Regions from separate parts of the Heyndrickxia faecalis genome, predicted to be linked through region 2. Evidence: riboswitches for the same ligand, from Rfam matches in the RefSeq annotation. Region 2 holds a riboswitch; the other holds the start of a gene.

Region 1 (8,232 bases), 660 kb from region 2:
CCGCCGAGGTAGTATGTCCAAAACGCAAACGGCCCGCCGATAAATAAATAATTTAATGAAACCATAAAGCCGAACAGGAAGCCGGTAAAAGCTGCATACAGACATAACACGAGATGCGGGACTTTTTTGTATAACTCTTTCTTGCCGAGCAGGCCGGAAAGCACCGCGATAGTACCCCACGCAAGAAATTGCATGATCGCAAACAGCCCCATGCCGAGAAACATGTCGGAACCGAAGACCGTCAAAAAGGCAAGCGCCAAACCGAAGCGGATGCCGAAAACAAAAGAACTGCAAATGATGATCACGGTGCACGGCTGGACATTCGGGACCGATGCCATCAAAATCCGCCCGGCGACGCTCAGGGCCGCCAGCATGGCAAGAAGCGCCATTCTCCTTGTCAGCCGTGAAGCGGTTTTCGCTGACTTCCTTTTTTCAAGCGGCTGATTCCCCATTTTATGCATCTCCTATTTAGAATAGAACCAGACAACCTGATCGCCGGTTTTTAGTTTATACGACCCTGCGGAAACGTTTGGCTCTTTTCCGTTTACTTTATATTTCCAGCCGCTCATGCCGCCTTGATCCCCTTCATACTGGCCATTAATGCCCTTTACATAGACGGTTGCACCGGACCCGGAATAATCGAGGCTTACGCCTTCAGAAGCGGCGGCTTTTTTTAAAGCGGAAAATGCAGTGTCTCCGCTTTTATAACTGTATTTGCCGCTGAAAACCGGCCCTTTGTAGCCCTTTACGGTTAAAGAAACCGTTTCGGCTTTTGCTTTAGATGGCGCTGCGGTGTTGCCGGAAGCGTGGCTGCTGCCGGACCCGGACGAAGAAGCCCCGGTTGTCGTTTTCGTTGATGTGCTGGATGTGACCGCCGTTTTGGTATTTGTGGCAGGTGCTTTATCCGTCTTGCTGTCTGCAGAAGCCTTTTCTTCAGCATTTTTGGAGTGGGCAGCTGAATCCGCCGCATTGCTTTCGGATCCGCCCGTATTGCTTTTTTCATCCGTTTTGTTGCTGCCGGCGGCGTCCGTTTTCTTTCCGGTTGTACTGTCTTTTGCTGCCGTATCCTTTTCCTTCGCTGAAGTGTTTGCAACTTGTGTTGTTTCAGAATAAGTTTTAACGGTTTTCGATTCAAAATGGAAACCGTCGATAAAAAACCAGGCGCCGAATGCAATCAATAAAACGGCAATACTATCAATAATGATACTTTTATATTTCATTCCTGCTCATACCCCCAGAAATTTTTTACGGATGATTAGCAGGATGACGCCTGCACCCGCAGAAAGGGAACCGACCCAGCCGTGCACAGGAGAAACACCCGTTGTTTTGGTAATGACGACTTTTTTCGGCTCTTGCTGCGCATCTTCTGCAGGGGGTGCCTGGGCAGCTGCAGTTGCAGTTGCAGGTTTGTCCTCTTTTTTTGCATTTGAAGCTGTTTTTGTTTTTGCCGGCGTTTGTTTTTTGGCTGTAGCCGGTTTTTCCACCGTATTGGTTTTTGTAGTGATGTTGTTATGCGTAATCGTATGGTCTTTCGTATTCGTAATGGTGTTCGTTTTGGTTACGACTTCTTTCGTGTGCTTTTCAACCACTCTCGGAGGAGCTGCAGCCGGGCTGTGACCGGGACTTTTGCCTGGATCTTTATCTTCAGCATCCGAATCAGTTGCGCCCGTACTGCCGGCATCGGATTTGCTAATATTCCTGAAGTTATACAGGGTATCTCCTTTTAGAAAAAGGTCATAGGCGACAAGGGCCTCAAAAACTTCCTCTGTCGCAAAATCATTTATTCCTTTATCACCAGGCAACCATTTAAAGCCATTGTCGATTTTATAGTTGTTTAGTAGAAAAGAAACAGGGTTGACATGGTTTTTAGTAAATTTGTTTGATGTCGGATCGACACCAATGGATGATAAACCGATAATAGCTTGGGCTGTAGATGAAGAATTGACACCATCAAGACTTGTAGAAATGCCCGGATTATAATCATAGCCCCCGTTTGATTTTTGGGCTTTCATGAGAAACCTTTTTCCATCACGAATGGCTTTTTTTACAGAAGGGTCATTGTAATATTTTTGATACATGCCCAAGGCTGTGAGCACCATACCGGTTGAGTCTGTATCCGGCGGGGTCTTCCCGGAAGTGTCCCAGCTCCAGCCTCCTCCAATTGTTGTTGCGCCATCGGTTATTTTCACTTCGAGATCAACTAGCTTGGCCGCGATTTTTGCGGGTGCATTTTCTGCGTTACTTGGAATTGCATAGTCATCCGTACTTAAAGCGATTAAATCAAAAGCATAAACCGTTGCTGTTGCACGATCTGCCGGAGACGCGTACACTTCTTTCACCAGGTTCCTGCCATTAATAAATTGAGACGGATCCTTGCCCATTGCTTTAATAGCGATAATTGCTTTATCTAAATCTCCGCGGCTTACGTTTGATGACTGGAGTTTATGAGAAATCGTATTTGTGTAATCTGATATCTCTTTTTTCTCCAGCAAACCTTTCTTTGCCAAAGCCGCCACAACCAAATCGGAATCCAGTTCAGATTTCTTAAAGAAAGCAGGATTCTTTTGGAAATAACCGGCTGTATTCTCAATGCTTTCTGTTACCGAACCAGCTGCAAAACTGTGGATTGGAACTGCAAATGCCAAAACAAAAACAATTCCCAGAAAGAGTCTTCTTGCGCTTTTCCCCACCATTACCGCTCTCCTTTCATAAAAAACCCCTTGTACAAAAGAGGTATACAAGGGCAAAATTTTTTTCGCCTATACCTCGTAGGCTTCAAATAAACCGACAGCTTGGGAGAAAGATCTGACTTAGGAAAATGTTTTCCATCACAGTGGCGGGACCGTACAGGAATTTCACCTGTTTCCATCGCCCAAGCCCGTATTTAGATGTCAGTAATTAATTATAGAACAACCCCTGCCTGTTGGAAAGGACAATTTCTGCCACTATTTCATTGACAAACAAGCGGTGCTGTGCTAAAAAATAAGATGTTAGCACTCTGGTGTTAGGAGTGCTAAAGGGACATTGCCATCATCTATACATATAAAGGAGAGATCGAAGTGGCGGTAAAGGAATTTAAAGCAGAATCCAAACGGCTTCTCGACATGATGATCCACTCGATTTACACGCAAAAAGAAATTTTCTTGCGTGAGCTGATATCCAACGCCAGCGACGCGATTGATAAAATTTATTACAAAGCTTTGACAGATGAAAATTTAACATTTGATAAAGACAGCTACTACATTAAAATTACCCCGGATAAAGAAAACCGGACGCTGACTGTTTCTGATACCGGGATCGGCATGACGGAGACGGAACTGGAAGAAAACCTCGGCACGATCGCGCAAAGCGGTTCGCTCGCTTTTAAACATGACAATGAAATGAAAGACGGGTATGATCTTATCGGCCAGTTCGGCGTCGGCTTCTACTCGGCGTTCATGGTGGCAGATGAAATTACCGTCATTTCCAAGGCTGCGGGGAGCGATCAGGCTTATAAATGGCAGTCGAAAGGTGCGGAAGGCTATACGATTGAGCCGTGCGAAAAAAACGGCAACGGTACGGATATTATATTGAAGCTGAAAGAAAACACAGAGGATGAAGACTACGATCAGTATTTGGAAGAGTACCGGCTGCGGGCCATTGTGAAAAAATATTCCGATTTTATCCGCTACCCGATTAAAATGGATGTAACGGAAAGGCGCCTGAAAGAGGGCAGCGATGATGAATACGAAGAGGTCAAAGAAGAACAAACGCTCAACAGCATGGTCCCGATCTGGCGCAAAAACAAGAGTGAGCTGACAGATGAAGATTATGAGCAATTTTATATGGAAAAGCATTACGGCTTTGACAAACCGGTCAAGCATATTCACATCAAAGTTGACGGCACCGTGCGTTACAATGCAATTCTTTACATTCCGGAAAAAATTCCGTTCGATTATTATACGCCGGAATATGAAAAAGGGCTGGAACTGTATGCGAATGGCGTTCTGATTATGGAAAAATGCCCGGATCTTTTACCGGATTATTTCAGTTTTGTCAAAGGGATGGTCGACTCCGAAGACCTGTCTCTGAACATTTCGCGGGAAATGCTCCAGCACGACCGTCAGCTAAAACTGATTGCGAAAAATATCAAAAACAAAATCAAGCGTGAACTAGCTAACCTTTTAAAAGAAAACCGTGAGCAGTACGAAGCATTTTTCAAATCATTCGGGCGTCAGTTGAAATTCGGGGTATACAATGAATTTGGCGCGCACAAAGAAGATTTGCAGGATCTCCTGATGTTTTATTCTTCAAAAGAGAAAAAGCTTGTTACGCTTGATGAATACGTAAGCCGCATGCCGGAAGACCAAAAATACATTTATTACGCAACCGGTGAGTCGATTGACCGGATTGAAAAATTGCCGCAGACGGAACTTGTGCTTGATAAAGGATACGAAATCCTTTACTTTACGGAAGACATCGATGAATTTGCGATCAAGATGCTCATGAATTATAAGGAAAAAGAATTCAGGTCCGTATCAAGCGGCGATCTCGGTTTTGAAACGGAAGACAAAAAAGAAACCGATGCCGAGGAAAAAGAAAACAAAGAGCTCTTTGCATTTATGAAAGAGACACTGGACGGAAAAGTGAAAAATGTCCGTGCCTCGCACCGCTTAAAATCGCATCCGGTCTGCTTTACAACGGACGGCGAAGTGTCGATTGAAATGGAAAAAGTGTTGAGCGCAATGCCGAACGGACAAAATGTAAAAGCCGATAAAGTGCTCGAAATTAACATCCATCATGATGTATTTAACGCATTAAAAGAGGCGTTCGCCCATGACAAGGACAAATGCAAGCTTTATACAAACCTGTTGTATAACCAGGCGCGGCTGATTGAAGGGCTCGAGATTGAAGACCCGGTTGCATTTTCAAATGATATTTGCAAAATGATGGCATAAGGAAGCCCGCATATTGCAAAAAAGCCACGGGACATCCAGCAAATCTACGGCCCCCGCGACGGCCGGCATGGTTGCTGTGCCCGTGCCGGTGAGCACCGGGACATTTGCAAACCGTATGGCTGGAACATTTCATGAATAGCAGTAGTTTATATGACGAAGAAGGCTCCATCTGAAAGCAAGATGGGGTCTTTTTGTATTTTTTATAAAAAAGGGTTGCCCGAATGGGAAAGGTGATGTATATTTATAACATATTATTTATAAATATTAACTTTGGCGCACACGAACAATACAAGGGGGCCATCCAATGAAGGAACAGCTTAGACACCATTTGAGTCAAATCGAGTCCAAGCTCTGGGAAATGAGCGACTACTTATATCATCATCCCGAACTTGGCGACCAGGAATACCAGTCTATGAAATTACTCACGGACTTCCTTGCGTCACACGGCTTTTCAGTGGAAAAAGGAATTGTCGGCAGGCCGACCGCTTTTAAAGCAGTTTATGACAGCGGAAAAACAGGGCCGGCAGTTGCCTTTTTATGCGAATATGATGCGCTTCCGGGTGTCGGCCACGGCTGCGGCCACAATATGATCGGAACGATGAGCGCGGGTGCGGGTGTGCTTTTAAGCAAAATGGTTGACGAAACCGGCGGCCGCGTGGTGGTGCTCGGGACACCTGCAGAAGAAACGAACGGTGCGAAAGTTGCGATGGCGGAACAGGGTATTTTCGATGGGATCGATGCCGCGATGATTGTCCACCCGGCCGATGAGTCGTATGAAAGCGGTGAGTCGCTTGCCATGGATGCGATCCAGTTTGACTTTCGTGGGAAATCAGCCCATGCGGCATCGAACCCGGAAGACGGCATTAACGCACTCGACGCAGTGATCCAGCTGTTTAACGGCGTGAATGCACTCCGCCAGCATGTCACCTCCGATGTCCGTATCCACGGCATTATCAAAGAAGGTGGCATTGCCGCAAACATTGTCCCTGATAAGGCGGTGGCCCAGTTTTATGTCCGCGCCAAGGCCCGTGCGGTTTTAAACGAAGTGGTTGAAAAGGTGAAAAGAATCGCACAGGGAGCTGCAATGATGACCGGTGCCACCGTGCAAATCTCCAATTACGAACTAAGTTATGACAATATGCTCACAAACGAGACATTGTCGAAAAGGTTCACGGAAAACCTTTTACAAACAAAAGTGAAAAAAGTCAATCCGCCAAAAACCTCATACGGATCCATTGATATGGGCAATGTCAGCCATGTCGTGCCGGCGATCCACCCGTATATCGGCCTAGATGCCCCGGGGCTTGTCGCGCATACAAAAGCATTTGCCGATATGACGGTTACGGACAATGCACATCAGATCTTATCGAGCGGCGCACTGGCTTTGGCTATGACCGGGTTTGACCTTCTCACAAACCAGGAACTTTTGGAAAAAGTAAAAAGCGAGTTTGCGGAAAACGTTAAAAAAATACCGGTAAACAGCTAAAAAATGACATTTATTTTTTAAAATAGGGATCTTTTCAAACATTGCACAACGTGTTAAAATACATTTTGTTGAATAAAGATACTTACCAAGACTGATATATTCATAGGGGGAAACATTGTGAAAAAGATCGTGTTAGGCATCGCAATTGTATTTTCAATGGTGATTGCGGCAGCTTGCGGCCAAACAAACAGCAGCAAAAGTAATACGAAAAAAGAAAAAACGCTCATCATGGGCACTTCAGCCGACTTTGCCCCGTTTGAAACAAGAGACACAGCAGGAAATGTGGTCGGATTTGACGCGGATCTCGCCAAGTATATTGCAAAAGAACTGGGATACAAACTTGAAATTAAAGATATGAAATTTGACGGACTGATCGGGGCGCTGCAATCGCACCGTGTTGACATGGTCCTTTCCGGGATGTCCGCAACGAAAGAACGTGCCAAAAACGTTGACTTCTCCACCCCGTACCATCATTCAGGGGAAATGTTTGTTACGCTAAAAGGTTCCCCCGTCAAGACACTGGATGACTTGAAAGGCAAAACCGTCGGCGTCCAGCTCGGCACCATTCAGGAAGAGGGCGCGGACAAGCTGAAAGGAAAGTACAATTTTACGGTCAAAAAGCTGGACAACTCCACAAACTTAATTGAAGAATTGCTTTCAAAACGGATTCAAGTAGCCTATCTTGATAAATCAGTCGCAGAAGGCTATATCAAGAAGCAAAACCTGGTTGGCTTTGACGACCCGACCTCGAGCTCGCCAGGTATGGCCGTTGCTTTGCCAAAAGGCAGCAAATTGACGGCGAAAGTCAACAAAGTGCTGGCAAAAGCGGAAAAGAACGGGAAACTGGACGAGCTGAGAAAGAAATGGAAACTTGACAAACAGTAATGCATGCAGGCGCCTTGCTGAGCAGGGCGCTGTTTTTTCAAAACAAACAAAGTGAGGTGTAAGGCATGAATTTGGATTTCAGCCAAATTGTGCCTTATATTCCTTTTATTTTAAAAGGAATATGGGTAACTTTAAAATTTGTATTTTTTGCGATCCTTTTCGGGTTTGTGCTCGGCACGATTTTTGCCCTTTTTAAAATTTCTCATATTAAAACATTGAAATGGATAGGCGATATTTATACATCAATTTTCCGGGGCACGCCGCTCATTGTGCAGCTGATGCTCATTTATTTTGCCATTCCACAGCTGACCGGTTACGATATCCAGCCGTTTCCGTCCGCTATTCTCGCATTCGGCTTAAACTCTGCGGCATATGTATCGGAGATCATTCGGGCCGGGATCCAGGCGGTGGACAAAGGCCAGACCGAAGCTGCTCAGGCGCTCGGCGTACCGTATTATTTAATGATGAAAGACTTGATTTTACCGCAGGCGATGAAAAATATTTTGCCGGCGTTGATGAATGAATTTGTTTCTCTGACAAAAGAGTCCGCCCTTGTATCGACCATCGGTTATCTCGATTTGATGCGCCGTGCCCAGGTTGTCGGCGCGCAAACGTATCACAATTTTGAACCGCTGCTGTTTGTCGCTGCGATTTACTGGGTGCTTGTCTTTATCCTCACCATGCTTGGCAAACAAGTAGAAAGGAAGATGAAATACAGTGATTAAAGTCGAACATCTCCATAAGCAGTTCGGGCATAATGAAGTTTTAAAAGACATTTCAACAGAGGTCGGAAAAGGGGAAGTCGTCGTTGTCATCGGCCCGTCCGGATCCGGAAAATCGACCTTTTTACGCTGCCTGAATTTCCTGGAGGAGCCGACAAAAGGGCGGATTTGGATTGACGGGGAAGAAATCACCGATAAGAAA
Region 2 (8,232 bases):
AAGCGACGGGAAACCACTAATAATGGTGACCCGCCGCTTTTTGTGTGTCCAAAATTTTGTCTGCGCATTTTTTCAATGGACCCGTCCTGCGGTGTATTTTTAAATTAAAAATCTTGACAAGGGTCAATGATGAAAGCAAGGGGCTCTTTTAAAATAATCGTATAACAGGTGAGGGGGAGTTCCAATGTTAGAACAAATCCATCAACATAAGCATCATCTGGCATGGATCGCCGGCATTTTAATCGTTCTTGGTTTATGGATGAAATGGATGGGCTTTTACGCCTGGAGGGACGGTTTTTTGATGGCGGCAACCGTTGCTGCTGTCCTTCCCATCGCCATCAAAGCCTGGCAAGCGGCGAGGATGAAAACGTTCAGTATTGAGTTGCTCGTTACGGTGGCGGTTGCAGGTGCCTTGCTAATCCACGAATATATGGAATCCGCAGCTGTCACTTTTCTGTTTTTGTTTGGCGATTATTTAGAAGCCAGGACATTAAAGAAAACCCGTTCGTCTTTAAAGCAATTGGCAGATATGGCCCCGCAGGAAGCGATCTTGCTTCAAGAAGACGGAACCCGAAAAAAAACGGCCGCAGATCGCGTCCGGGCAGGGAACAAGCTGGTTGTCCTCCCGGGCGGCAAAATTCCGGTTGACGGGATCATTACAAACGGCCGGGCATTCGTGGATGAATCAGCGGTTACCGGGGAACCGGCACCCGTCATGAAAAAAGAAAACGATCCTGTTTTTAGCGGCTCGATTTTAGATACCGGCTATATCGAAATGATCGCTGAAAAGATCGGGAATGACACAACCTTTGCAAAGATGATTGAACTGGTGGAAGAAGCACAGGATGCAAAATCGAAAACCGAACGTTTCCTCGACCGGTTTGCAAACTATTACACACCGGCGATTGTCATCCTTGCACTCGCCGTGTTTGTTTTTACCCGTGATTTTCACAAAGCGATTACCTTCCTGGTCATTGCCTGCCCAGGTGCGCTCGTGATTGGCGCTCCCGTGTCAAACGTAGCGGGAATTGGAAACGGCGCGAAACACGGTGCGCTGATCAAAGGCGGGGATGTGATGGAAAAACTGTCAAAAGTGGATACGCTCGTATTTGATAAAACCGGCACGCTGACAAAAGGGAAGTCGGAAGTCACGGATTTGCACCTGCTTGGCACAAGGCGCGAAGAGGAAGTGCTCGGGCTTGTGGCCAAGGCGGAAACCGTTTCTGAACACCCGCTCGGCCAAACGATTGTGAAAGAAGCAGAAGCAAGGGGCATCCCGTTTAACCGGTATCACTTGCAGGAAGGTGAAGCGATAAAAGGGAAAGGCATGACGGCAACCATTGATGGCATAGCCATTACTGTGGGGAACCGCAAATTGATGGAAGCACAAGGCATCACCATTTCTCCATCAGCGGGCAGTTACGCAACCGATCGTGAAAAAATGGGGAATACTGCTATTTTTATTGCGGTCAATGGAAAGTTGGAAGCCATTCTGTCCATCGCCGACCAAATCCGTGAAGATGCCCGGGCTGCCTTGGAGGACATGCGCGCTGCCGGGATCAAAAGGATCGTCATGTTAACAGGCGATAACCGCCATACCGCCCGAGCCGTCGCCAACCAATTGGGTATTGATGCCTTTCATGCAGAGCTGCTTCCGGATGAAAAAGTGGACTATGTGAAGAAACTGAAAGAGGAAGGAGCTGTTGTGGCGATGGCAGGAGACGGCATGAATGATGCCCCTGCGATTGCAACGGCAGATATCGGGCTTGCCATGGGGAAAGGCGGAACGGATATCTCTATCGAAACGGCTGATATCGTTTTGATGGCAGACAAGCTTTCCCAATATGCCCATGCCTTTGCCCTGTCGAAAAAAACGATGCGGAATATGAAACAGAATATAGCAATTGCACTTTCGGTCGTCGTATTTTTGCTTGTTGGTGTTCTTCGGGGACAAGTAGACCTTGCAGCCGGGATGTTTGTCCATGAAGGAAGCGTTTTAGCTGTTATTCTAAATGCAATGCGGTTGATCGGATTTGCACCAAAGGGCGGACGGCAGAAGTTCAAGATCAGCAAAATCGGCCAACTTGATGGAGATCAATTACGGAAACCAGTGCGGCATGTAAAATAAAAACAAAAGGAGGGAAACGGAATGAAAAAAGCCGTGATGCAATTAGAAACGTTAACCTGTCCGTCTTGTATGAAAAAAATAGAAGGCGCGCTGGACAAAGTGGAAGGTGTGGAAAATGTGAAAGTACTTTTCAACGCCAGCAAAGCAAAAGTGGATTTTGACGAGGCAAAGGTTTCGGCAGATGAATTGAAAGAAATCGTTGAAAAAACAGGCTATCAAGTTCAAGCAGTGAAGACGAATTAAAAAAGGATAAGGTTGAGGCCAGTTGTTGGTCCCAACCTTTTCTTTTTTTGCAACCTGAAAGACGTATACGAATCAGCCCAGAAAGGTCGCGGTTGTTGGATCAACTTTTTCATTTTTGCAACTGCTGCTTGAAAGGGGCGGGAATAACGGGCTAATCGGGATTGCCTCTATAACGTAGACAGGTTCTATGTGAAGGAAGGCCTCCGTTTTTTTCAAGCTTCCTTAACAGGAAGATCTTCGTTATTTCGTGCTTCCTTAACGTAGCTGGGCTCTATGTGAAGGAAGGCCGTCGTTTTTGCATGCTTTCTTAACGTAGCCGGGTTCTATGTGAAGGAAGGCCGTCGTTTTTGCATGCTTTCTTAACGTAGCCGGTTCTACGTGAAGGAAGGCCGTCAATTTTGCAAGCTTCCTTAACATAGCCGGGTTCTATGTGAAGGAAGGCCGTCAATTTTGCAAGCTTTCTTAACGTAGCCGGGCTCTATGTGAAGGAAGGCCGTCATTTTTTCAAGCTTTCTTAACGTAGCCGCACTCTATGTAAAGGAAGGCCGTCAATTTTCCGTGTTTCCTTAACGTAGCCGCCCTCTATGTAAAGGAAGACCTCCGTTTTTTCAAGCTTCCTTAACATAGCCGCGCCCTATGTGAAGGAAGATCTTCATTTTTCCGTTCTTCCTTAACGTAGATGGGCTCTATGTTAAGAAAGCCCTTCATTTTTCCACGCTTTCTTAACATAGCCGGGCTCTATGTGAAGAAAGACCTTCGTTTTTCCATGCTCCCTTAACGTAGCCGGGTTCTATGTGAAGGCAGCAGCCCACATTTTCACCAGTGCTTTACGAAGAGCGCCCCTATGAATGAGAAGGAAACGCTTAAAATTTTTGCCATTGTGCTTCTGGTTTTTTGCAATGTCATGTGTGGGGGAGAAATTTAATGGGTAAAGTCAAACCGATGTATTGTACCTGCTCCCTCAATCGTCTAAAATGGATAACGGACTGTGAAAATCCATTCCTTAAGGAAAAAGGCGAAGAAGGCTGCTCCGTATTCGGCATCTTTTTACGGACAAACTTGAAACATATTCAACGTAACTGAGGATTGATATCTTTTGTCGAATATGGTAGGATAACAACATATAGAAATTCTAAAACAAAAAAATACTAAATATAGTATGCGAGTATTGGTGGCTTTGAAATGCCTGAAAAGGGAATCCGGTGGGAAACCGGAGCTGCCCCCGCAACTGTCAGTGTGGACGAAAGAGCGAACCACTGTACCGGCTGCTTTTTTTGGCGGCGGTATGGGAAGGGCTTCATTAGAATGAAACACAAGCCAGGAGACCTGCCAATACTCGAAGTTTCTATTCTTCGGGGTGCGGGAACGGGAAACGGCGGAACAGATGATCACGGATGCTGTTTTTCTGCCGTTTTTGCCGTTCATCCCCCTGAAATGAACGGTTTTTTTGCGTTCAAAAAAGGGAGGAGAAAACGTGATATCTATTCAACTGGAATCAAAAGAAATGATTTTGCAGCTCATTGATCAAATGTCTGCAGGCCTGGAGATTGAAACCGGCGCTTATAAGGAAAAGATTTTAAAGTTATGGGACCAGGATGCCTCTTTGGTGGAAAAAACAGATCTACTTATTAAACATGCCCTTGAAAATATCGATGAAGCAGGTGCGACCTGGACATTCTTTGCAGCGAGAATTTACTTACATAAGCTTTATGCCGAAGCCGCCAAAAACCGGCATTATGATCCAACCCTCAAGTACGGGTCTTTCTATGATTTGATCAGGCAGCTGGTAGAAAAAGGCATTTATTCTCCAAAACTGCTTGACAAATATACAAAGCAGGAAATAGAAACGCTCGGCCGCCTAATCGACCCGGAGAAGGATTTGCTTTTTACGTATCCCGGCCTCTATACGCTCGTAACCCGTTATCTGGCAAGTGATTTTGAAAAGCATGTCTATGAACTGCCGCAAGAGCGCTGGATGGTGATTGCGATGTACCTGATGCAGGATGAACAGCAGGAAACCCGGATGGAACATGTGAAGGAAGCGTACTGGGCACTCAGCAATCTGTACATGACGGTCGCAACCCCGACGCTCGCGAATGCGGGCAAAACGCATGGCCAGCTCTCGAGTTGTTTCATTGATACAGTGGCGGACAGCCTGCAATCAATCTATGACAGTAACACCGACATCGCCCAGCTTTCGAAAAACGGCGGCGGGATCGGTGTGTATATGGGAAAAATCCGTGGACGGGGAAGCGCGATTAAAGGTTTCCCGGGCATGTCGAGTGGTGTGGTGCCGTGGATCAAACAACTGAACAACACGGCAGTGAGCGTTGACCAGCTCGGGACAAGAAAAGGCGCCATTACCGTCTACCTCGATGTGTGGCACCGCGACATTGAAGATTTTCTCGATTTGAAGTTAAATAACGGCGATGACCGGCTCCGTGCCCGCGATATTTATACAGGCGTGTGCATCCCAGATTATTTTATGGAACAGGTGGAAAAGCGCGGGGACTGGTATGTTTTTGATCCGCATGAAGTAAAAGAAGTCATGGGGTTTGCTCTTGAAGATTTTTACGATGAAGAGAAGGGAAAAGGGAGCTGGCGTGAAAAATATGAGGCGTGCATCCATGCCGATCTCCGTTCGAAAAGGAAAGTTCCGGCGATCGAGATTATGAAGCGCATCATGAGATCGCAACTTGAAACAGGAGCGCCGTTTATGTTTTACCGCGATGAAGTGAACCGGCAAAACCCGAACAGCCACAAAGGGATCATTTACTGCTCCAATTTATGCACGGAAATTGCCCAGAACCAGTCCCCGACTGAGCTGATTGAAGAATGGATCAAAGAAGAAAATGTGATCGTAAAGAAATACCGTTCCGGGGATTATGTCGTCTGTAACTTGAGTTCCATCAATCTTGGGAAAGCTGTCCCGGACGGGGTGCTCGAACGGCTTATCCGCATCCAGGTCCGCATGCTCGATCATGTGATTGATGTCAATACGTTGCCCATTAAACAAGTGCAAATCACGAACAAAAAGTACCGTGCGGTCGGGCTTGGCACATTTGGCTGGCATCATTTGCTGGCACTTGAGGGAATTGAATGGGAAACGGAAGCAGCCGTCGAATATGCGGATAAACTGTACGAAAACATTGCCTACTATGCGATTAAAAGCAGCATGGAATTAGCCAGGGAAAAAGGCAGCTATCCGGCATTTCCAGGCAGCAAGTGGAGCACCGGCGCTTATTTTACCGGTAAAGGCTACACAAGTGAACGCTGGTTGGCGCTTGCTGAAGAAGTGAAAAAATACGGCTTGCGGAACGGATATTTAATGGCGGTTGCACCGAATGCGACCACTTCGATTATTGCCGGCTCGACAGCAAGCATTGACCCGGTTTTCCAGCCTTATTATATGGAAGAAAAAAAGGATTACAGATTTCCGGTTACAGCGCCTGATTTAGACCACCGGACGTACAACATTTACCGCCGTTCGGCTTATAAACTTGACCAAAGATGGTCCGTCCGGCAGAATGCGGCAAGGCAAAAACATATTGACCAGAGCATCTCTTTCAATTTTTATGTGCCGTACAATATCCGCGCGCAAGTGTTGCTTGATCTCCATCTGCAAGCTTGGAAGTCCGGCTTGAAAACGACCTATTATGTGCGCTCGACCTCCAATGAAGTGGAAGAATGCGAGTGGTGCCAAAGTTGAAAGTGCTGATTGCGTACTTATCCTATAGTGGCAATACAAAAGAAACGGCGGAACTGCTGGCATCCTGGTGCAGGGCGCGCGGGATGGCGGTGGACATGCACGAAATCGGCATTTCCCCGCCGTTTTCGCCGCGCGACTATGATTTGATCCTGGTCGGAACTTTCACATGGGAACGGGGCGCCACGCCTGAAGAAGTGAAGGATTTTGTTCTGGAAATTGGCTGGAAACCTCCCAATGTCGCTGTGTTTGGAACGGGGGAAACGCAATTTGGCGGTGATGATTTATTCTGCCTGGCCGCCCGCAAACTTGCAAAATTTTATAATAGCCCATGGGAACCGTTAAAAATTGAACAGTCTCCGAGGGGAAGCCAGGAAAAAGAAGTGGAAAAATGGATAGAAGGAGTGCTGGAAGATGTCAAACGCTTTGCTGGAAAAAGCGAAAACGTTGGATCCGGTTCACCCGAATAAAGCGACTGCCTTATTCGGAGGAAAGTCAAGCGGAATTTTAAACTGGAATGATCTTGCTTATCCGCACTGGTATAAGACGTATAAACGATTGTTGGGGAATTACTGGCAGTCGGATGAAGTGAATATGTCAACAGATGTGAAACAATTCCCGCTGTTATCGGAAAAAGAGCAGGAAACGTTTTTGAAAATCATCAGCCTGCTGGCAACGCTCGATTCTTCACAAACGAGGACGATTTTGCTTGCTTCACTGTATGCGACCGATCCGTCCATCCAATCGATTTTGGCGGTGATTGCCCAGCAGGAAGCTGTCCACAATGAGAGTTATTCTTATATTTTATCGTCCGTCGTGTCCCTTGATAAACAAAATGAAGCGTTTGAAATCGGGCGGAAAGATCCGGTGCTGCTAAAGCGAAACAAAAAACTGATGGAGCAATACAATGCGTTTGCCCAGCAGCCGGATGTGGAAGATATTGTGAAAACGCTCGTGTATTCGACACTGCTGGAAGGGTTGTTCTTTTATTCCGGTTTTGCTTTCTTTTATAATCTGGCGCGGCAGAACAAAATGGTCGGCACATCGACGATGATCAGTTATATTAACCGCGATGAGCTGGAACACGGGCGCTTTATTTCGGAACTGATCCGCGCGGTGCTTTCCGAACATCCGGAATTGAACACGCCGGCCTTTTCCGATTGGGTATATGCCCGGTTCCGCGAGTCCGTTGACTTGGAAACCGAGTGGTCGGAATACGTGCTCCAGGACGTGGAAGGGATCGATCTTGAGGAAATGGCAGGTTTTATTAAATACCGTGCCAATAAAATGCTGCGCATGATCGGATTAAGCGAGCTGTACCCGGAACATGTTGAAAATCCGATGAAATGGATTCGCGCCTATGCTGATAATTTCGATGCAACCAAAACGGATTTCTTTGAACAAAAGTCCCGTTCTTATACAAAAGTGAGCGATTTGAACGGATTTGATGAGCTGTAATCTGTCTAGAACACAGTTTGCAGCACGGTGAAAAAATATTTTCGGAAAGAAAACGGCAAAAAAAGATCTGATGGATGGCACTAGCAAAAAAGCGGGAGTGATTCCCGCTTTTTGCATGCCAACTAGGGCTTGCTGAATAAGCAAAATTTCTAGATTTGGCAAGGATGCTGACGGATTTGGCAAAAATTTAAATGCAAGGGGTTTACAACCAATTTAGGGAAAAACTTGCATTCAAAAGCCAATACAAACGAGATATTTTTAGACAGCGTTTACGGACAAATAGGGTGCAAACTCAGAATTGGATTCGTTCAGCAAGCCCCAATTACGTGGTGAAATGCTTTTCCTTTTTCAAACGCATGAGCGCTTTTTTATTTTTCCACAGCAGGATGATGAAGTTGCCCAGCCAGATCCATAAGAGAAAACGAGGATATTTTTGAAAAATGAGAAAGAGGGATAGCAGCAGGAATCCGGTTGTCGTTTGCAGGCTGTCTTCACTGCTGGTTGTTTTTTTGCCTTTTTTCACCACCTTTGCTAGGACATAAAAGCATGCAAGAATAACGGCATAAGTGAGGGATATGCGAAATTTGGTCAATGCGCTCCATACGCCGAAGCTTACGGCAAGGCCTTTTCCACCGTTTCCCTTTAAAAAAGGGGAAAAGGCATGCCCGGCAATCGGTGCCAGGGCAATGGGAATCAA

The links. A riboswitch is a leader RNA that binds a small molecule or an ion and turns the genes downstream of it on or off. The one in region 2 is predicted to bind cobalamin.
Region 1: linked by a shared signal. The riboswitch ahead of ABR335_RS02370 (prenyltransferase/squalene oxidase repeat-containing protein) and the one ahead of ABR335_RS15960 (ribonucleoside-diphosphate reductase subunit alpha) in region 2 are both predicted to bind cobalamin.

Annotation. Positions count from the first base shown of each region.
Region 1 is NZ_CP158453.1:489,722-497,953, forward strand. It holds gene ABR335_RS02360 (ECF transporter S component) at 1-452, opposite strand, end outside; gene ABR335_RS02365 (DUF4430 domain-containing protein) at 465-1,220, opposite strand; gene ABR335_RS02370 (prenyltransferase/squalene oxidase repeat-containing protein) at 1,227-2,693, opposite strand; adenosylcobalamin (AdoCbl) riboswitch at 2,747-2,894, opposite strand; gene htpG (molecular chaperone HtpG) at 3,060-4,937, shown strand; gene ABR335_RS02380 (M20 family metallopeptidase) at 5,242-6,423, shown strand; gene ABR335_RS02385 (transporter substrate-binding domain-containing protein) at 6,541-7,308, shown strand; gene ABR335_RS02390 (amino acid ABC transporter permease) at 7,374-8,033, shown strand; gene ABR335_RS02395 (amino acid ABC transporter ATP-binding protein) at 8,026-8,232, shown strand, end outside.
Region 2 is NZ_CP158453.1:3,352,914-3,361,145, reverse strand. It holds gene ABR335_RS15970 (heavy metal translocating P-type ATPase) at 185-2,128, shown strand; gene ABR335_RS15965 (heavy-metal-associated domain-containing protein) at 2,150-2,371, shown strand; cobalamin riboswitch at 3,524-3,719, shown strand; gene ABR335_RS15960 (ribonucleoside-diphosphate reductase subunit alpha) at 3,846-6,080, shown strand; gene ABR335_RS15955 (flavodoxin) at 6,065-6,547, shown strand; gene ABR335_RS15950 (ribonucleotide-diphosphate reductase subunit beta) at 6,492-7,535, shown strand; gene ABR335_RS15945 (glycerol-3-phosphate acyltransferase) at 7,858-8,232, opposite strand, start outside.